Regions from separate parts of the Pseudovibrio sp. W64 genome, predicted to be linked through region 2. Evidence: predicted binding sites of a transcription regulator. Region 2 holds the regulator's gene; each other region holds the start of a gene.

Region 1 (5,389 bases), on a different contig from region 2:
GTGAATTGTCCGGCCTGTGGCTCTCATGCCGTTCGCGAAGTCAATCCGAACTCTGGCAAGGTTGATGCTATTCGCCGTTGTACAGGTGGTTTGATTTGTCCAGCGCAAGCGATTGAGAAGCTTAAGCATTTCGTTTCCCGTAATGCCTTCGATATTGAAGGACTGGGCGAGAAGCAGGTGGAAGCGTTCTACGAATATGACATGGATAAAGGTGGGATCCGCACACCAGCGGACATCTTCACATTAGCGGAGCGGGACAAGAGCTCGCTCAACAAGCTGCGTTCGCGTGAGGGGTTTGGTGCTGTTTCTGCGCGCAAGCTGTTTGAAGCTATTGATAGCAAACGGCAAATTGAACTGAACCGTTTGATTTTCGGGCTTGGAATTCGCCATGTTGGAGAGGGAAATGCCAAGCTTCTGGCTCGGGCGTACTCCTCCTGGAGTGCTTTTTCTGATGCCATGATTGCAGCAACTGATGCAACTTCAGAAGCTTACCGTGAACTCAATGACATTGACGGAATTGGCGGTACGGTTGCCAATGCTCTGGTCGAGTTCTTTGCAGAGGAACATAACCGCGACGCGCTTGCTGCACTGATTGACCAGATCACCCCGCTTGATGTGGTTGTTGCTGATAGCTCTGACAGTCCCGTTGCTGGAAAAACACTCGTGTTTACAGGTAGTTTGGAGCGTATGAGCCGGGATGAGGCGAAGGCACGTGCGGAAAGTCTGGGTGCGAAAGTGTCTGGTTCTGTTTCCAAGAAAACTGATCTGGTGATCGCGGGTCCGAAGGCTGGGTCTAAGCTCACCAAAGCACAGAGCCTTGGTGTTCAGGTTATCTCAGAGGATGACTGGTTCGTGCTGGTTGGCGATCAATAATTAAAAAGCGAGGGAGCTGTTTGGCTCCTCTCGCTGCATTCGCAGGTTTGCGGCAAAACCTACTTCTGCGCCAATGTTGCTCTTAGGCGGACAGATGCTTCGGCGCGTCCGCCGATATAGAGCATCATGTTTTTGCCGTCTGTCTGAACGCTCATTGGGATGGTTTTTTCAACCTGCTTTTTCAGCGGGTCGTAGTCTGCTTCAGCTTTTTCAAGTGCTTTCAGAGCACTGTCGTATTCCTGGATCTTCTTTTTGACTGCAGGTTGGAGCTTGAGCAGCTTTTTGAGCTCTTTCGCCGTATCGCGATAGTTGGGATCAGTTTTAGGGTCTTTTTCCTGCTGCTTCAGCTGGCTTTCGAGCACTTTGAGCATTTTGTGTTTTGTCGAGATATCCTCTTCCAGTGACTTGGAGGCCTGAACAAAGCGGAAGGTTCTTGCTTTCTCTTTTTCAAGTGCGGCAATGTTCGTTCTGGCTTTCTTCATATCCGGCGCGTCTTCGACATGATTGTCGTAGGTCAGCCGGATGGCTGCCTTGCCCTGGAAAATGAGTTTGTCGAAGCTTGCAGTGTCCGTCGCGTGGATGTTCATCCGACGTCTGATTTCAGCCCAGATGCTTGTGCGGTTTTTATAGAAGTCATCGTAGTTTTTATATCTGCAAATGACCTTCGGCATATCTCAAACTCCATTCCAGTTGCGGTCAGATGTTCTCCAAAAGCAACATCCGTGACTAAGAGAGTGGGCAGGAAATCTTAGCAAGATCTCTCGGGAGACAGCGATAATTGAGCCAAATTTGAAGATGTGATCGTTGGGGTGGCTGAATTTGACAGGAAAACACCAGTGAGGCCGGAGCGCACCACTGGTGTTTTCTGAGATGTTTGAATGAGTTGTTTAGCCGATTTGCTTGCGGATCTCTGCCAGCATCGCCAGATGGGTATGGATGAAAGCGACCAGAATGGTTGCTGTTGCCACATCCACGTTCACAGGCTTTTTACCGGATTCCGGTGATTGAATCTTCAGCAAGTCCTCATGACCAGTGATTTCAGCTGAGATGTACAGACGGTCAAAGTCCTCACCGTTTTCGGCCTCCAGCTTCTTGTAGATGTCTTCCAGAGCAGCGGGACGCGGGGGAGGCATGGCGCCTGTGGATTCAATCACTTTTGAGACCGCAGTTTGTTCTTCGCTTTCCAGCTCTGCAAACTGGCGCACCAATGGATTGCTGGCCTTCATTGTCGCCATTTCACTGATGGCAAGTGAGAAGGGGCTGATTGTCAGCGTCTTGTTGGTGTAATCGGTGGAGCCGTGGTGGTTGGCCTGGGCGGAGGAAACCAGAGCAGGTGCTGCCAGTAAAGAACCGGAGATGCCAATGAGGGCGTTCCGACGTGTCATGTGTAACTTACCAGTATTCATAGTTTTTCTTTCAGGTTGTTACAGTGTTGTTTGTCTTTCGGAAGTGAAGATATTCCCATTGCTAAGCTGAGTTATTCTCGTTGGCAGGTATACGCATACTTCCTCTTTAAAACACTAAAGGGCCTCCCGGATTTCAAGTAACTCAGAACAAGCTTGATAAAACATCACAGAGCAAAACTGGCGTGAGGCAAGAGTTACTGAGTGAAGATGCCTTGCCCTACAAAACGATGTGTATCTCTTTGCTGATGCCTCGCTTCTTCAATGTTGTTGCTATATTGTTCCTCGTTAAGTATTGGAGATTCTCCCTCTGATTTGAGAGGGGTATGCGTTCAAAGGATCTAACGAGCTCAATGGCAAACTCTTCTGGCCCACTTCATCGCGGAATACCTGCTCACCCTGCTGATCCTCTGGCTGCACCACAGCCCAAGGCAGGTGGTATCGCAGCGAGGGCCATGGCTGCACGGCAAACCAACGCCCCAGCCTACATGGAAGGATTGAATGCAGAACAACGACTTGCTGTTGAGACGATCAACGGACCAGTGCTCGTTCTTGCAGGTGCTGGCACTGGTAAGACACGTGTTCTGACAACGCGTATTGCACATATTCTGGCAACGGGTCACGCCACTCCGGGGCAGATCCTTTCTGTGACCTTCACTAACAAAGCTGCCCGCGAGATGAAAACGCGCATTGGCGCTTACATTGGCGATGGCGTTGAAGGCATGGCCTGGCTCGGCACGTTCCACGCCATCTGCGTGAAGATTTTGCGCCGCCATGCTGAGCTTGTTGAGTTGAAGTCCTCGTTCTCCATTCTGGATACGGACGATCAGGTTCGTTTGATCAAGCAGATCATTCAGGCGGAAGGTCTGGATGAAAAGCGTTGGACTGCAAAGACATTTGCGGGGCTGCTGGACAGCTGGAAGAACCGCGGGCTTACACCCTCACAGATTTCAGCTGGTGACGCACAGGCCTTTGCTAACGGCTTGGGGCGCAAGCTTTATGAGACCTATCAGGAACGGCTTAAGATCCTGAATGCCTGTGATTTTGGTGATTTGCTGCTGCACTGTATTACGATCTTCAAAGAGCATGATGATGTTTTGAAGAGCTTCCAGCATCGCTTCCGTTACATGCTGGTGGATGAGTATCAGGATACCAACATCGCGCAGTACATGTGGTTGCGTCTGCTGGCGCAGGGCAATCCGAACGTGGCCTGTGTTGGTGATGATGACCAGTCCATTTATGGCTGGCGTGGTGCTGAGGTTGATAACATCCTGAGATTTGAGCAGGATTTCCCGGGTGCCGTTGTGGTTCGTCTTGAGCGGAACTATCGCTCGACCAGCCACATCTTGTCCGCAGCTTCTCATCTGATTGCACACAATCAGGGCCGTCTTGGTAAAACCCTTTTCACCGACCAGATGGGTTCTGAGGAAGAAGAGAAGGTGCAGGTTACCTCGGCCTGGGATTCTCAGGAGGAAGCCCGCTCCATTGGTGATGAGATTGAAGCTCTTCAAAACCATGGGCATTCTCTGAATGAAATGGCCATTTTGGTGCGTGCGTCCTTCCAGATGCGCGAGTTTGAAGACCGGTTTGTCACGCTTGGATTGAACTACCGCGTGATCGGTGGTCCGCGCTTTTACGAGCGTATGGAGATCCGCGATGCGCTCGCCTATTTCCGCTGTGTGATGCAGACGTCAGACGATCTGGCTTTTGAGCGTATCGTGAATACGCCGAAGCGTGGGCTTGGTGAAGCGACGCTGAAGATTGTTCATGCTTATGCACGGGAGCGCGCTATTCCGCTGATGATCGCTGCTGAAGAGTTGGTGCAGACCAATGAGCTGCGTCCGAAAGCTCGTGCTGCGCTCGCGGATGTTCTTGGCATGTTGGAGAACTGGCGTAATCAGGTTGAGACCATGAGCCATACGGAACTGGCGGAGATCATTCTTGATGAGAGTGGTTACACCCAGATGTGGCGTCAGGATCGATCTGCTGAAGCGCCGGGACGTTTGGACAACCTGAAAGAACTTATCCGCTCGATGGAAGAGTTTGAGAGCATGGCTGGGTTCCTTGAGCACATCTCGTTGGTGATGGATAAGGACAGCGATGCGGAAGAGGATGCGGTCTCGATTATGACACTCCATTCTGCAAAAGGCCTTGAATTTGATAGTGTTTTCCTTCCCGGTTGGGAAGAGGGTGTGTTCCCGAACCAGCGGGCATTGGATGAAACCGGACAAGCTGGTCTGGAAGAGGAACGGCGCCTTGCCTATGTGGGTCTTACCCGTGGCCGCAAGCGTGTGAAAGTGTGGTTTACCTCTAACCGCCGCATTCATGGCTCGTGGCAGTCCTGCATTCCTTCGCGGTTTCTGGATGAGCTACCTGCAGATAGTGTTGAGGTTGTTGAGGCCTCCAGCTCTTACGGTGGGTATGGTCTGAATAGCGCTGGTGGTGGTTATGGTGCCAGCCGGTTTGACAACAGTGATCCCTTCCAGAGCAAGTACTCTACGCCGGGTTGGCAGCGTGCGCGTAAGGCGCAGGCGTCTGGTCAGCAGTATGGCAAAATGCATGGCGGAAACCAGAGCCGTCGTGCCAAGAAGGCTGGTCCGATGACCATTGAAGGCGAGCTGGTTGCCAAGAGCGTTACTGAGGCAGGAAGCGATTTTGCGATTGGTGAGCGGATCTTCCATATGAAGTTCGGTTATGGATTGATCGGCGATATCGAGGGGAACAAGCTTACCGTCGATTTTGAAAAAGCTGGCCAAAAGAAAGTGCTCGATAGCTTTGTTGAGCGGGCATAAGCTGCAACTCAAGCGTTAATTACCTTTAGGGTAGATTGTGCTATCTCTCTTCTAAGTTGTGTTGGGAGATGGCAATGAATGAGGTGGTTCTCGCGCTTGCGATGATTGGTGTGGCGGGGGTTGGTGCACAATGGCTTGCCTGGCGATGGTCTTTACCTGCGATCGTTCTTCTGCTTGTTGCTGGCTTTCTCATTGGTCCTGCCACGGGTGTTCTCAGTCCAACTGCGTTGTTCGGTGATTTATTGCGTCCAACTGTTGCGCTTGGTGTTGCCGTTATTCTGTTTGAAGGCGGTCTTTCTCTTAACTTTCAACGTATTGGCG
Region 2 (5,389 bases):
GGTGTCACCTTCAAGCGGTGCTTTCAGGCGAATGGCAGGGGCGATGCCTTCTGGTGCTTCAGATGGGTCACGATCACGCCAGGTGCCGTCATAGCGCGGCGGGCGACCTTCTGCGCGGGCCTTCTCGCGCATCTCGTTCACTTCTTCCGGGGAGCAGTAGCAGTAGTACGCAGTGCCGTCCTTGACCATCTGCTCAGCAACTTCGCGGTGGCGGTCAACGCGGCCATACTGGGAGATCGGCTCGCCGTCCCAGTCCATGCCCAGCCAGGACAGACCGTCCAGCAGCGCATCTACGGCTTCCTCAGTGGAGCGGGAGCGATCGGTGTCTTCAATGCGCAGCAGCATTTTACCGTCGCTGTGTTTTGCCAGAAGCCAGTTGAACAGGGCTGTACGGGCGCCGCCAATATGCAGGTAGCCAGTAGGAGAAGGCGCGAAGCGCGTCACAACAGGTTTAGTCATAGGTGTTCCGGAAAAGTTTCAAGTTACTTCGAATAGTTTGGGGTAATTACGGCGGGGCGCCGTACCTCTGCGGGCTGTGTACCATAGCATTGAAAAGTTCCCAAGTGGCAGAAAGGGACTTAAGGGTGCGCGAGGGGCAATCATCCTCAGACAAGACGCAATCTGGTGGCTGTGCTCCCAGAATAGGTGAGCTTTGCCTTGAGGAGGATAAGTTTTCTTCTGCGCCGTTTGAGACCGATACGGCGCTTGCTGGGCGAACTACACAGCAACGCACAAAAACGCAAGTCAACGCAAAAAACGCACATAGCAACGCAAGCATGCGTTTTGCTGAAGAGAAACAGCGCCTTAGTCTTCGTGATGTGCTTCAAAGGGCACGTAAGCTGCTGGGTTTCGTGCTGAGGCCGGATTGGTCAGCTGTCATGACTTATGCCCGCTCTGCGCTCGTGCAGGATTGGAACAAGGGGCATGGCATCCTCTGGTATGCGCTTTGCCATTTAGCTGGTGTGCTGGTTTATTTCTCACTCCCCGCCGAGCCTTACAGTGTTTTAAGCGGAACTCCTTTTATCTTATTGGGAGTATTCGCTTTTCGTCGTTGGAAGATCGGGCGGTTAACGGTTGGGCTGACCGCGCTTTTGTTCTTTACTGCCGGGTTCTTCCTTGCTGATTTGCGCGTGGAGTATGCGCGCGGTGACCCGCTGGAGCGCCCGGTTACACGCAAAGTGGAGGGTGTGGTTGCTGGAGTGAAGCATTCTGGCAAAGGGGCTTACTCCGTCATTTTTGCAGATGTGACAACACTTTCGCAGAAGGGCGTAACTCTTCTTTCTTATCGCATCCGGATTAGCATCAAGGGGATGAAAGAGGCACCCGTGATGGGGGACAGGATGCAGCTGAAGGCTCGGTTGTTGCCGCCGGGAGGTGCGGTGCGCCCCGGTGGGTATGACTTTGCCCGAACTGCGTTTTTCAGTGGGATTGGTGCGGTCGGCTATGCGCTTTCCAAACCGGTTGTTGTGGCACAGGTAGAGGGCACAAGTTTTCTGCAAGGGATAGAGCGTGTGCGCAGTGGGATAGCACAGCGGATCCGGCGGGTGTTGGATAACAGCCCGGAAAGTGCGTTTGCTGTTGCACTTCTGGTGGGCAAGCGAGACTATCTTGCCACCGCTGACAAGGATGCCTTGCGCAATGCAGGGCTTGCTCATGTGCTCGCTATCTCCGGCATGCATATGGGACTTGTGACCTCTCTGGTCTTCCTTGGTGCCCGCCTGATCCTATCCCTCAGCCAGTCGCTTGCGCTGAAAGGACATATTCACGTTTATGCCAGCGTGGCAGCACTGATTGCGGCGATTGTTTATCTTGGTTTGTCAGGAGCTTCTGTGGCAACGCAGCGGGCTTTTTTGATGGCGGCGATGATTTTATGCGCGGGTCTGCTTGGTCGGCGGGCCTTCAGTCTGCGTGGTCTGGCGCTGGCTTGCCTTGTGCTTTTAAGCCTGAGGCCGGAGGAGGTTCTGGCTCCCGGGTTTCAGATGTCCTTCATTGCAGTGCTCGCCTTGCTCTCAGCCTATATGCTTGGGAAGGATTGGTTGCTCGGTAATCGAGATAGTTCGCGAAGACGGAATACCTCATGGTTTCATAGGATTAGTCGTGTAATCTTAAAGTGGATTCTAGCTTGTGCGTTGACCTCGTTGATTGCAGGTGCTGCCACGGGGCCAGTTGCGGCGATGCATTTTGAGCAGGTTGCGCCTTATGGAGTTCTGGGGAATATTCTTGCTATGCCATTGGTGACTTTTGTGGTTATGCCCCTTGGGTTATTGAGTCTGTTGGCGATCCCGTTTGGTGCGGATGCGTTCTTTCTGCAAGGGATGGAGGCTGGGTTGGCGCTGGTGCTGAAAGCTGCTTACTGGGTGAGCTCACTCAGTGAGGGGCTGACCAGTCTCGGGGTTTCCAGTGCTCCAGGGTATCTGCTCGTGATCCTAGCGATTGTCGTACTGTGTGTGATGCCGCTGCGCCTGAAATGGCTTTCACTTCCGGCATTTACGGTGAGTGTCCTGATGTTTGCCGGTGGCAAGGCGCCTGATCTGATGATTGCGGATGCGGGCAAGCACATTGCTTATTATGGGCAGGATGGTGCGTTTCGACTGACGTCCTCACGTATGTCGTTTGCTGCTGACAGCCTGTTGCGCGCTGGTGGAGTTTCGGCGGGTTCGTTCAAGCAACACAAGGTGAGGGCTTCAGATCGGTCCTGTGATGATCGCGGCTGTGTGATTGAGATATTCCCTCAGCAGCCTGCAGAGGGAGGGAGGATAAGCTCTGCGCCGATCCTGTTGGCACAGTCCAAAGTGGCTGATGTTTTGGAGGCTGACTGCCATCTTGCCACCATCGTCATCACGCAGGTTCAGGCGCCTCCGGCTTGCCGGGCTGAGCTGGTTATTGACCAGAAGGTTTTCGGAGAGCGCGGTTCAGCTTACATCTGGCTTTCTGTTGGTGCTGAGGGCGGGGAAAGAATAAAAAAAGTGCGCTGGGCATATGATGCTCAGCGCAGGCCTTGGAATCCGAAATTGCCTCAGGCAACCAATGATTTAATAGCGGCGGAAGAGCGCAATCATCTTGCCTTGCACGTGGACGCGGCCCGGGCCGAAGATGCGAGTTTCGTAGGCGGGGTTGGCCGCTTCCAGCGCGACTGAGGCGCCTTTTTTGCGCAGGCGCTTCAAGGTTGCTTCTTCTTCATCAATCAGCGCCACAACAATCTCGCCGTTATCAGCCGTGTCACCACGTTTGATCAACACGGTATCTCCATCGAAGATACCGGCATCGATCATGGAATCGCCTTTGACTTCCAGCGCATAATGCTCGCCGCGACCCATCAGATCAGCAGGCATTGCGATGGTATGGCTTTGTGTCTGGATTGCTTCGATTGGGACGCCTGCAGCAATGCGGCCCATGACCGGGATTTCCAGCGTTGGCACTTCGTCTGGTGATGTGGCGCGTGGAGGTGGCGGCGTTGCTACTTTCTTGCTCAGGGAGCCCTCAATCACCTCAGGTGCAAAGCCTTTTTCCTTGGCGGCAGGCTTCAGGCCCGGAGAAATGGAGTCTGGCAGTTTGAGGATTTCAAGTGCACGAGCTCTGTTCGGCAAGCGGCGAATGAAGCCGCGCTCTTCCAGAGCTGTGATCAGCCGGTGAATGCCGGATTTGGAACGGAGGTCCAGCGCGTCCTTCATCTCATCGAAGGAGGGCGGAACACCGGCTTCCTTCAAGCGTTGATGGATGAACATCAAAAGCTCGTGTTGCTTCTGTGTAAGCATCTTTTATCCCCGTTCGCTCCTAAGGCGCTGATTGAAAGTGAGCGGCCATTCCTGACCAATCGCGGTTTTGTAATTCCAAGAAGCTAAAAGACTTCAACTTCTGCGATTGGAAGGACAAAACACGAACGTACTCTACCTGTTCTCATTGTGTTCTGCAATGGGTTTGTTGAGGTTAAGCCCTGCTAGAACTGGGGGATTTGGTTTCTGGTGGGTGAGTGGGCAGGGGTTGCCCACTCCTGATGACTGGATTTAGCGTAGCTTGAGCAGCTCCACTTTTTCACCTGCCTTTGCAGCTGGTGCGTGTGGTGGGCGAATGATCAGGGCATCTGCTTTTGTCAGCAAGGCAAGCATGGAAGAGTCCTGTTTGCCAAACGGCGTTGCTATCAGATCTCCGTGTTCATCTGTACTCAGGCTAGCGCGCAGGTAGTCCTGGCGCATATCATTTGCAGGCAAATCAGTTGCCAATGTGGCTTTGGTAACGCCTTGATTTGTCACAGAGACCGTGCGGCCTAGCATCTTATCCAGAAGCGGGCCAAGGAAGAGGAGTGCGCATACAAGGCTGGAGACTGGATTGCCAGGAAGGCCGAGGACTTTCATGGGGCCAAGGGCTCCGGCCATGAGGGGCTTGCCCGGGCGCATGGCGATGCGCCAGAAGCCTAGCTCCATGCCTTCAGCGCCCAGTACGTCCTGAATGAGATCGTGGTCGCCCACAGAGGCACCGCCGAGTGTCACCAGTACATCGGCTTTTGCTTCAATAGCCTGTTTCACGCGTGCCGTGATTTCCTCAGGCTGGTCTGGTGCAATGCCCAGCATCATTGGCGTTCCGCCACAGTTTCTGACGAATTCTGCGATGCCGACCTGATTGGACGCTATGATTTGATTCGGACCTGGTATCTGACCTGGCTCGACGAGTTCATCACCATTTGCGAGGATCGCAACGACTGGCTTTTTGCGCACTGGCAAGGTTGCGTGGTTCATGGCGCCTGCAAGAGACAATTCACGGAAGCCGAGTGGTGCGCCCGCCTTCAGGAGGGTCTGGCCTTCTTTGAAGTCGAGGCCTGCTGGGCGGATGAACTTACCAATAGAAACGGCTTCCTCGCAAAACAGGTTATCCCCGTCACGGCGAGCGTTTTCCTGCATCAAAATTGCGTCGACGCCTGCTGGAACAGGTGCACCTGTAAAGATGCGCAGAGCTTCTCCGGCTTGCAGCGTGCCATCGAAGTTATGCCCGGCAGCAATTTCTCCAATAACTTTCAAGGCAGTCTCTGGATCGACCGTATCAGCAGCTTTGACGGCATATCCATCCATCGCTGAGGCGGAAAATGGAGGCTGCGTTCGTGTTGCGGCAACATCTTCTGCCAGAATGCGTTTTCCAGCTTCAAGTAGTGGAAGCTGCTCGGTGTTGGTTGGCTTCACATCTTTCAGGAGGCGGTCCAGCGCTTCTTCAATACTGATCAAGCTCATTGGGAGTTATCCTCCTCAGCCAGATAGTGACCGGACTTGCCGCCCTTCTTCTCCAGCAACCGGATTTCACCGATCTCCATAGAACGGTCAACGGCTTTTGCCATGTCGTAAATTGTCAGGCAGGCAACGGAGGCGGCTGTAAGTGCTTCCATCTCGATGCCAGTCTGGCC
Region 3 (5,389 bases), on a different contig from region 2:
CAGGTTTCTCCAACCAGTTTGGCGGAACACTACATTTCTAAGCAGCGTTGTCAATAAATTCTGCGGTATAACCGATATATTCCTTCAAGTTATGCCAAGGTTGCCGAGTTATAACCTACGCAAAACTCAGCAACTATTCAGAATTAAGGGTCTTTTAAATATCCAGATCAGTCGCGAACTCTGCTCGCTCCTGAATAAAGTTGAAGCGTGCCTCAGGTTTATTGCCCATCAGCTGCTCAACCGCATTGCGGGTTTCACTCACTTCATCCTCGCCAACAACCACTTTAAGCAGCGTCCGGCGTTTCGGATCCATGGTGGTTTCCTTCAGCTGAGCTGGCAACATCTCACCAAGGCCCTTAAAGCGGCCAATTTCGATCTTGCCATTCTTCTTGAAGCTGGTTTTCAAAAGCTGCTCACGATGCTCGTCATCCCGGGCATAAAGCGTCTTACCACCCTGACTGATCCGGTACAGCGGAGGAACAGCAAGGTAGAGGTGACCGTTATTGACCAGATCCGGCATCTCTTTATAAAAGAATGTGATGAGAAGGGCTGCGATATGCGCCCCATCAACGTCCGCATCAGTCATAATGACAATGCGCTCATAGCGCAGATCTTTGTCATCGTAGTTAGATCGCGTCCCACACCCAAGGGCTTGAATGAGATCAGACAGCAGCTGGTTTGCGACCAGCTTATCCCGGCCAGCGTTCGCAACGTTCAAGATCTTACCACGCAATGGCAAAACGGCCTGTGTTGCACGATTACGAGCTTGTTTTGCTGAGCCACCCGCAGAATCACCCTCCACGATAAACAGTTCAGTGCCATCAGATTTGCTTGTTGAGCAATCTGCGAGCTTGCCCGGCAGACGAAGGCGACGAACTGCAGTTTTACGCGCGACGTCCTTCTCCTGGCGACGCTTCAAGCGCTCTTCAGCACGATCAACCACCCACTCAAGCAGTTTGTTTGCCTGATTAGGAGAAGCGGTCAGCCAGTGGTCAAACGCATCGCGGACGGCGTTTTCAGCAATACGGGTTGCTTCATTCGTGGCCAGCTTGTCTTTTGTCTGACCAACAAACTCAGGCTCGCGCACGAACACAGAAAGCATACCAGCTGCTGACGTTAAAACGTCGTCACCGGTAATAATGGAAGCCTTCTTGTTGCCAATCAGCTCGCCATAGGCCTTCAGGCCGCGGAGCAGGGCGTAGCGCAGGCCCGTTTCATGCGTGCCACCTTCAGGTGTCGGAACAGTGTTACAGTAAGAGTTGACAAACCCGTCGCCAGCAAACCAGGCAACAGCCCATTCAACTGAGCCATGCTTACCTGTCGCCTGTGTCCGGCCTGCAAAAACTTCGTCAGTAACACGGCGCTCTTTACCAAGAGCCTCTTCCAGGTAATCCTTCAGGCCGCCAGGGAAATGGAAAGTCGCAGTCTCAGGCACTCCATTGGCTTCATCAGCAAGAGCCTTGGCACAGCGCCAACGAATCTCCACACCGCCAAACAGGTAGGCCTTAGAACGCGCCATCTTCATCAAACGGGCAGGTTTAAACTTGAGCGTCTTGCCGAATATTTCCGCATCCGGCTTAAACCGCACCATGGTGCCACGGCGGTTGTGAACATCACCAACCAGCTCAAGGCCGCCATCAGCAAGGCCACGACGGAACGTCTGGCGATACAGCTTGCGGTTACGCGCAACCTCAACAACCAGCTCCTCAGAAAGCGCGTTGACAACGGAAATCCCCACACCATGCAGACCACCAGAGGTCTCATAGACTTTACTGTCAAACTTACCGCCGGCATGCAGGGTCGTCATAATGACTTCCAGCGCGGACTTGTCTTTATATTTAGGATGCGGATCAATCGGGATACCGCGGCCATTATCAGTAATGGTCAGGTAGCCATCATCGCCCAGAGAGACATCAATCCAGCTGGCGTGGCCTGCAACGGCCTCATCCATGGAGTTGTCAATCACTTCAGCGAACAGGTGGTGCAGCGCCTTTTCATCCGTGCCGCCAATATACATTCCCGGGCGGCGACGCACAGGCTCCAGACCTTCAAGCACTTCAATGTCAGCTGCTGTGTAATCACCCTCAGCGCCGATAGGAGCGGCCTTGCCTGCGGATGATGGCTTTGCAGGTGAGGACGGTGCGCTTGCGGCTGGTGCTTGTTTCTTCTCAGTGCTGCCAGAAGAGGATGTCAGCTCATCCATGCTTTTGGTAACATCTGCAAACAGATCATCAGGCGTGCTCATCGTACCTCTTTGGTCTTGCGCTTAAATAGTCTCGAATCAAACGGCAGTCTTGCAGGACTGAGAGAAAAGGGCAAAGATCTGCCGGAGTTCTACTCTTGTTCCTTGTGGGTAAGCGCCAGACATACGCCTTTTCGCTTACCTGAATGTGCCGAACCCCACCAAAAGCGGGCATCTGATGCCATATGCGCCATTCGCGGCGAAAATACAAATAGCATTTGTGATTGCCCCAAGGCCTGTGATCAAAACTTTACACCGGACATACACACGGCAGTTACGTCATCTGCTGCAGATTGTTGCGAGCATGCAACAGCATTTTGCGCTGACCCGAATGGTGGAAACTGACACTGGTTCATCAATGGCAAATTGGATAGTTTGCCTTGTCCATGTTTGAGAGATGGTCGAACTGTGTAGGATTTTTGTCAATCAGATAGAAAGCTAGGCATTTGTAAGATCATTTGTGACAATTTGAAGGTATGTCACCTTTGGAAACAAAATTGACATTTTTTCCTTTCATAGCCTGATCACACAGCGACGGTATGAAAAGATAAGAAGTCAGAACCACTGACAAGTAGGCAGTGGTCAAGTGAGGCACTTTGATAAAAGCTCTGTTTAAAGATGAAATGGGAACGCACCACAATGCGTTGACGCGTCTTGTAACAAGCTTGAGCTTCGCCTCGGTTCTTACTCTTCTCGCACTCAACAGTGCACATGCTCTGGATACCAACAAAAGTGCAAGTGCAATGGCTGCCGTCAATCAGATGGCAAATGTCACACCTCAGCAAGCCTTGAGGGAAGGGGCCCGCGCTTACTATTCCGGTGAAAAAGACAAGGCACTCTCTCCACTTCGCTACGCTGCTGAAAACGGACAGGCTATGGCAGCCTGGAAGCTCGGCAGGATGTACGCGCAAGGAGACGGTGTGCCAGAAGATGATCTTCAGGCGTTCCAGTATTTTTCCCAGGTCGTGCGCGAATATTCTTCCGATGGCCCCAAAGCACGCTCAGCCCCATTTGTCGCAAGCGCTCTTGTTGAACTGGGCCGCTACTTCCTGACAGGTATTGGCGACAGCCCGGTTAAACAGAACACGCACAAAGCACGTGAGGTGTTCACCTACGCTGCCTCCTACTTTGGCGATGCGGATGCGCAGTACAATCTCGGCATCATGTATCTCAACGATAAGCTGCCAGATTATGACCGCCGATTGGCTGCCCGTTGGTTGAAGCTCGCAGCCGTAAAAGGCCATGTCGGAGCGCAGGCCAAATTTGGTGAACTGCTGTACTTTACAGAAGAACTGACAACCGCACGCATGACAGGCCTCAAATGGATGACCCTGGCACGCCGGCAAGTGGTTGGCGGTGATAATGATGCATGGATCGTCTCTCTCCACGAGAAGGCATTTTCTCTCGCCTCAGAAAAAGAGCGTCGCAATTCTGCTGAATGGGCAGATGCATGGCTGGTTAAGCGCGGCCACGTGATTGCTTCAAGCAACTAATCCACTCTCTTCTGATTTTCTTTTAAAATATGACTTGACCGCTCAGGTTATTTCTGCGATTTAAAACATGAGTTCAATATTCAAGTTTTGTTATTGACCTCTGTTTGGCGATTGTAGACCCCGATTGCGGGTCTCTGGAATGTACTTGGGGTGAGCCTTTTGCGCTCACCCTCTTTTTTTGCCTGCATGTCGCAGAAAAGCTAAAATTTTCACAGTCTTCACGCACATTGTTTAAGCCTCTGAAATTTCAGTCTTTTCAACAGCAGGATGCAGTTTTTGAAATTTTCTCGCATGATTTGGGAAAAACTATAAAACACGCTTGCCAAGCTTTAAAACTCTGCCTATATACCTGCCTCAACAAGACGCCGCGGGGCGTCACGTTGATGAGATCGGAGCATAGCGCAGCCTGGTAGCGCATCTGGTTTGGGACCAGAGGGTCGCAGGTTCGAATCCTGCTGCTCCGACCATTCATCAACACGAAGATAGATCGGAGCATAGCGCAGCCTGGTAGCGCATCTGGTTTGGGACCAGAGGGTCGCAGGTTCGAATCCTGCTGCTCCGACCATCTTCCCTTCTTCTTCCCCTAAATTTCATAATTTAAGTAGTCAGCATCGCAGCCTTTTATGCTTTTGTGCCCTCAAATCTGCACAAAGTAGCGCTCCATTTGCATCTACTGTCGCACGTCTCATTCAGCAGCACCGCTCTTTGATTAAAACGAGCAAGGAAGGTTGCTGACAGCGCTCCTCATTCAATCTCGACATAGGCCACCCTAAGTGCAAGCTAGCGCTCTACGACCCCTTTAAAATGCTCTACTGAGACGCTGCAATCCTCACCATAAAACTACAGCCAATGCGCACATAGAAAAAGCCCGAAGGCGAGGGCCTCCGGGCTTCTTAAATCGTACAACTGTGAAACCTGCTTAGAACACGAAGAGATCCAGCACGTAGAACAGAGCGGCTGACAGGATTGCGGCCAAGGGAACCGTAATTACCCAAGCCGCAATGATGGTCATGAAGTGCGAGCGACGCACCAGCATGCGGCGCTTTTCGTCTTCTTTCACAGTGTTTTGCTTATAGCTTTCCATGCCGGTGCTTTCTTTCACGAAAGCAATACGACGCTTGGACTTCATTGTGTACCACTCACGGAAGAAGCCAACGCCGAAGATTGCGCCAACGGCAATGTGAGTAGAGCTCACCGGTAGTCCCAGCCAGCTCGCGAAGATCACTGTGATCGCAGCAGAAAGGGAGACGCAGTAAGCGCGCATCGGGTTCAGCTTAGTAATCTTCTCTCCGACCATACGGATCAGCTTAGGACCAAACAGCATCAGACCGAAAGAAATACCAAACGCACCGATCAGCATAACCCAGAGAGGAATTGTCACAGCTTTCGCAATGCCACCTTCCTGAACGGTGTGCACGATCGCAGCAAGAGGACCAATCGCATTCGCAACATCGTTCGCACCGTGGGCGAAGGAAAGAAGCGCTGCGGAGAAAATCAAAGGCCAGCGGAACAGGATACGCAGGGACTGGTTCCGGTTTTCCATACCTTCAGACTGCTTGCGGATTAACGGACGACAAATAGCCAGTGCAGCAACAAAGGCAATTGCGCCAAGCAGCAGAGCGACCTCAATGTCGATCTTTACGATCTTCTTCAG

The links. The regulator LexA, encoded in region 2, represses DNA repair genes until DNA is damaged. The targets are predictions, from matches to a motif close to TGTTCNNNNTGTGTTCNG.
Region 1: a site for LexA is predicted at 2,545-2,562, ahead of PsW64_RS09045 (ATP-dependent helicase). Genes of this name have one in related genera too.
Region 3: a site for LexA is predicted at 2,331-2,348, ahead of parE (DNA topoisomerase IV subunit B). Genes of this name have one in related genera too.

The regions. Positions count from the first base shown of each region.
Region 1 is NZ_LMCI01000018.1:50,282-55,670, forward strand. Features, by position in the region: gene ligA (NAD-dependent DNA ligase LigA) at 1-873, shown strand, start outside; gene PsW64_RS09035 (hypothetical protein) at 933-1,544, opposite strand; gene PsW64_RS09040 (DUF4142 domain-containing protein) at 1,761-2,258, opposite strand; gene PsW64_RS09045 (ATP-dependent helicase) at 2,630-5,068, shown strand; gene PsW64_RS09050 (cation:proton antiporter) at 5,143-5,389, shown strand, end outside.
Region 2 is NZ_LMCI01000043.1:23,335-28,723, reverse strand. Features, by position in the region: gene gltX (glutamate--tRNA ligase) at 1-459, opposite strand, end outside; gene PsW64_RS24110 (ComEC/Rec2 family competence protein) at 585-3,137, shown strand; gene lexA (transcriptional repressor LexA) at 3,033-3,755, opposite strand; gene PsW64_RS24100 (molybdopterin molybdotransferase MoeA) at 4,005-5,219, opposite strand; gene moaC (cyclic pyranopterin monophosphate synthase MoaC) at 5,216-5,389, opposite strand, start outside.
Region 3 is NZ_LMCI01000038.1:1,204,833-1,210,221, forward strand. Features, by position in the region: gene parE (DNA topoisomerase IV subunit B) at 155-2,245, opposite strand; gene PsW64_RS21885 (tetratricopeptide repeat protein) at 2,839-3,735, shown strand; tRNA gene PsW64_RS21890 (tRNA-Pro) at 4,126-4,202, shown strand; tRNA gene PsW64_RS21895 (tRNA-Pro) at 4,224-4,300, shown strand; gene PsW64_RS21900 (inorganic phosphate transporter) at 4,655-5,389, opposite strand, start outside.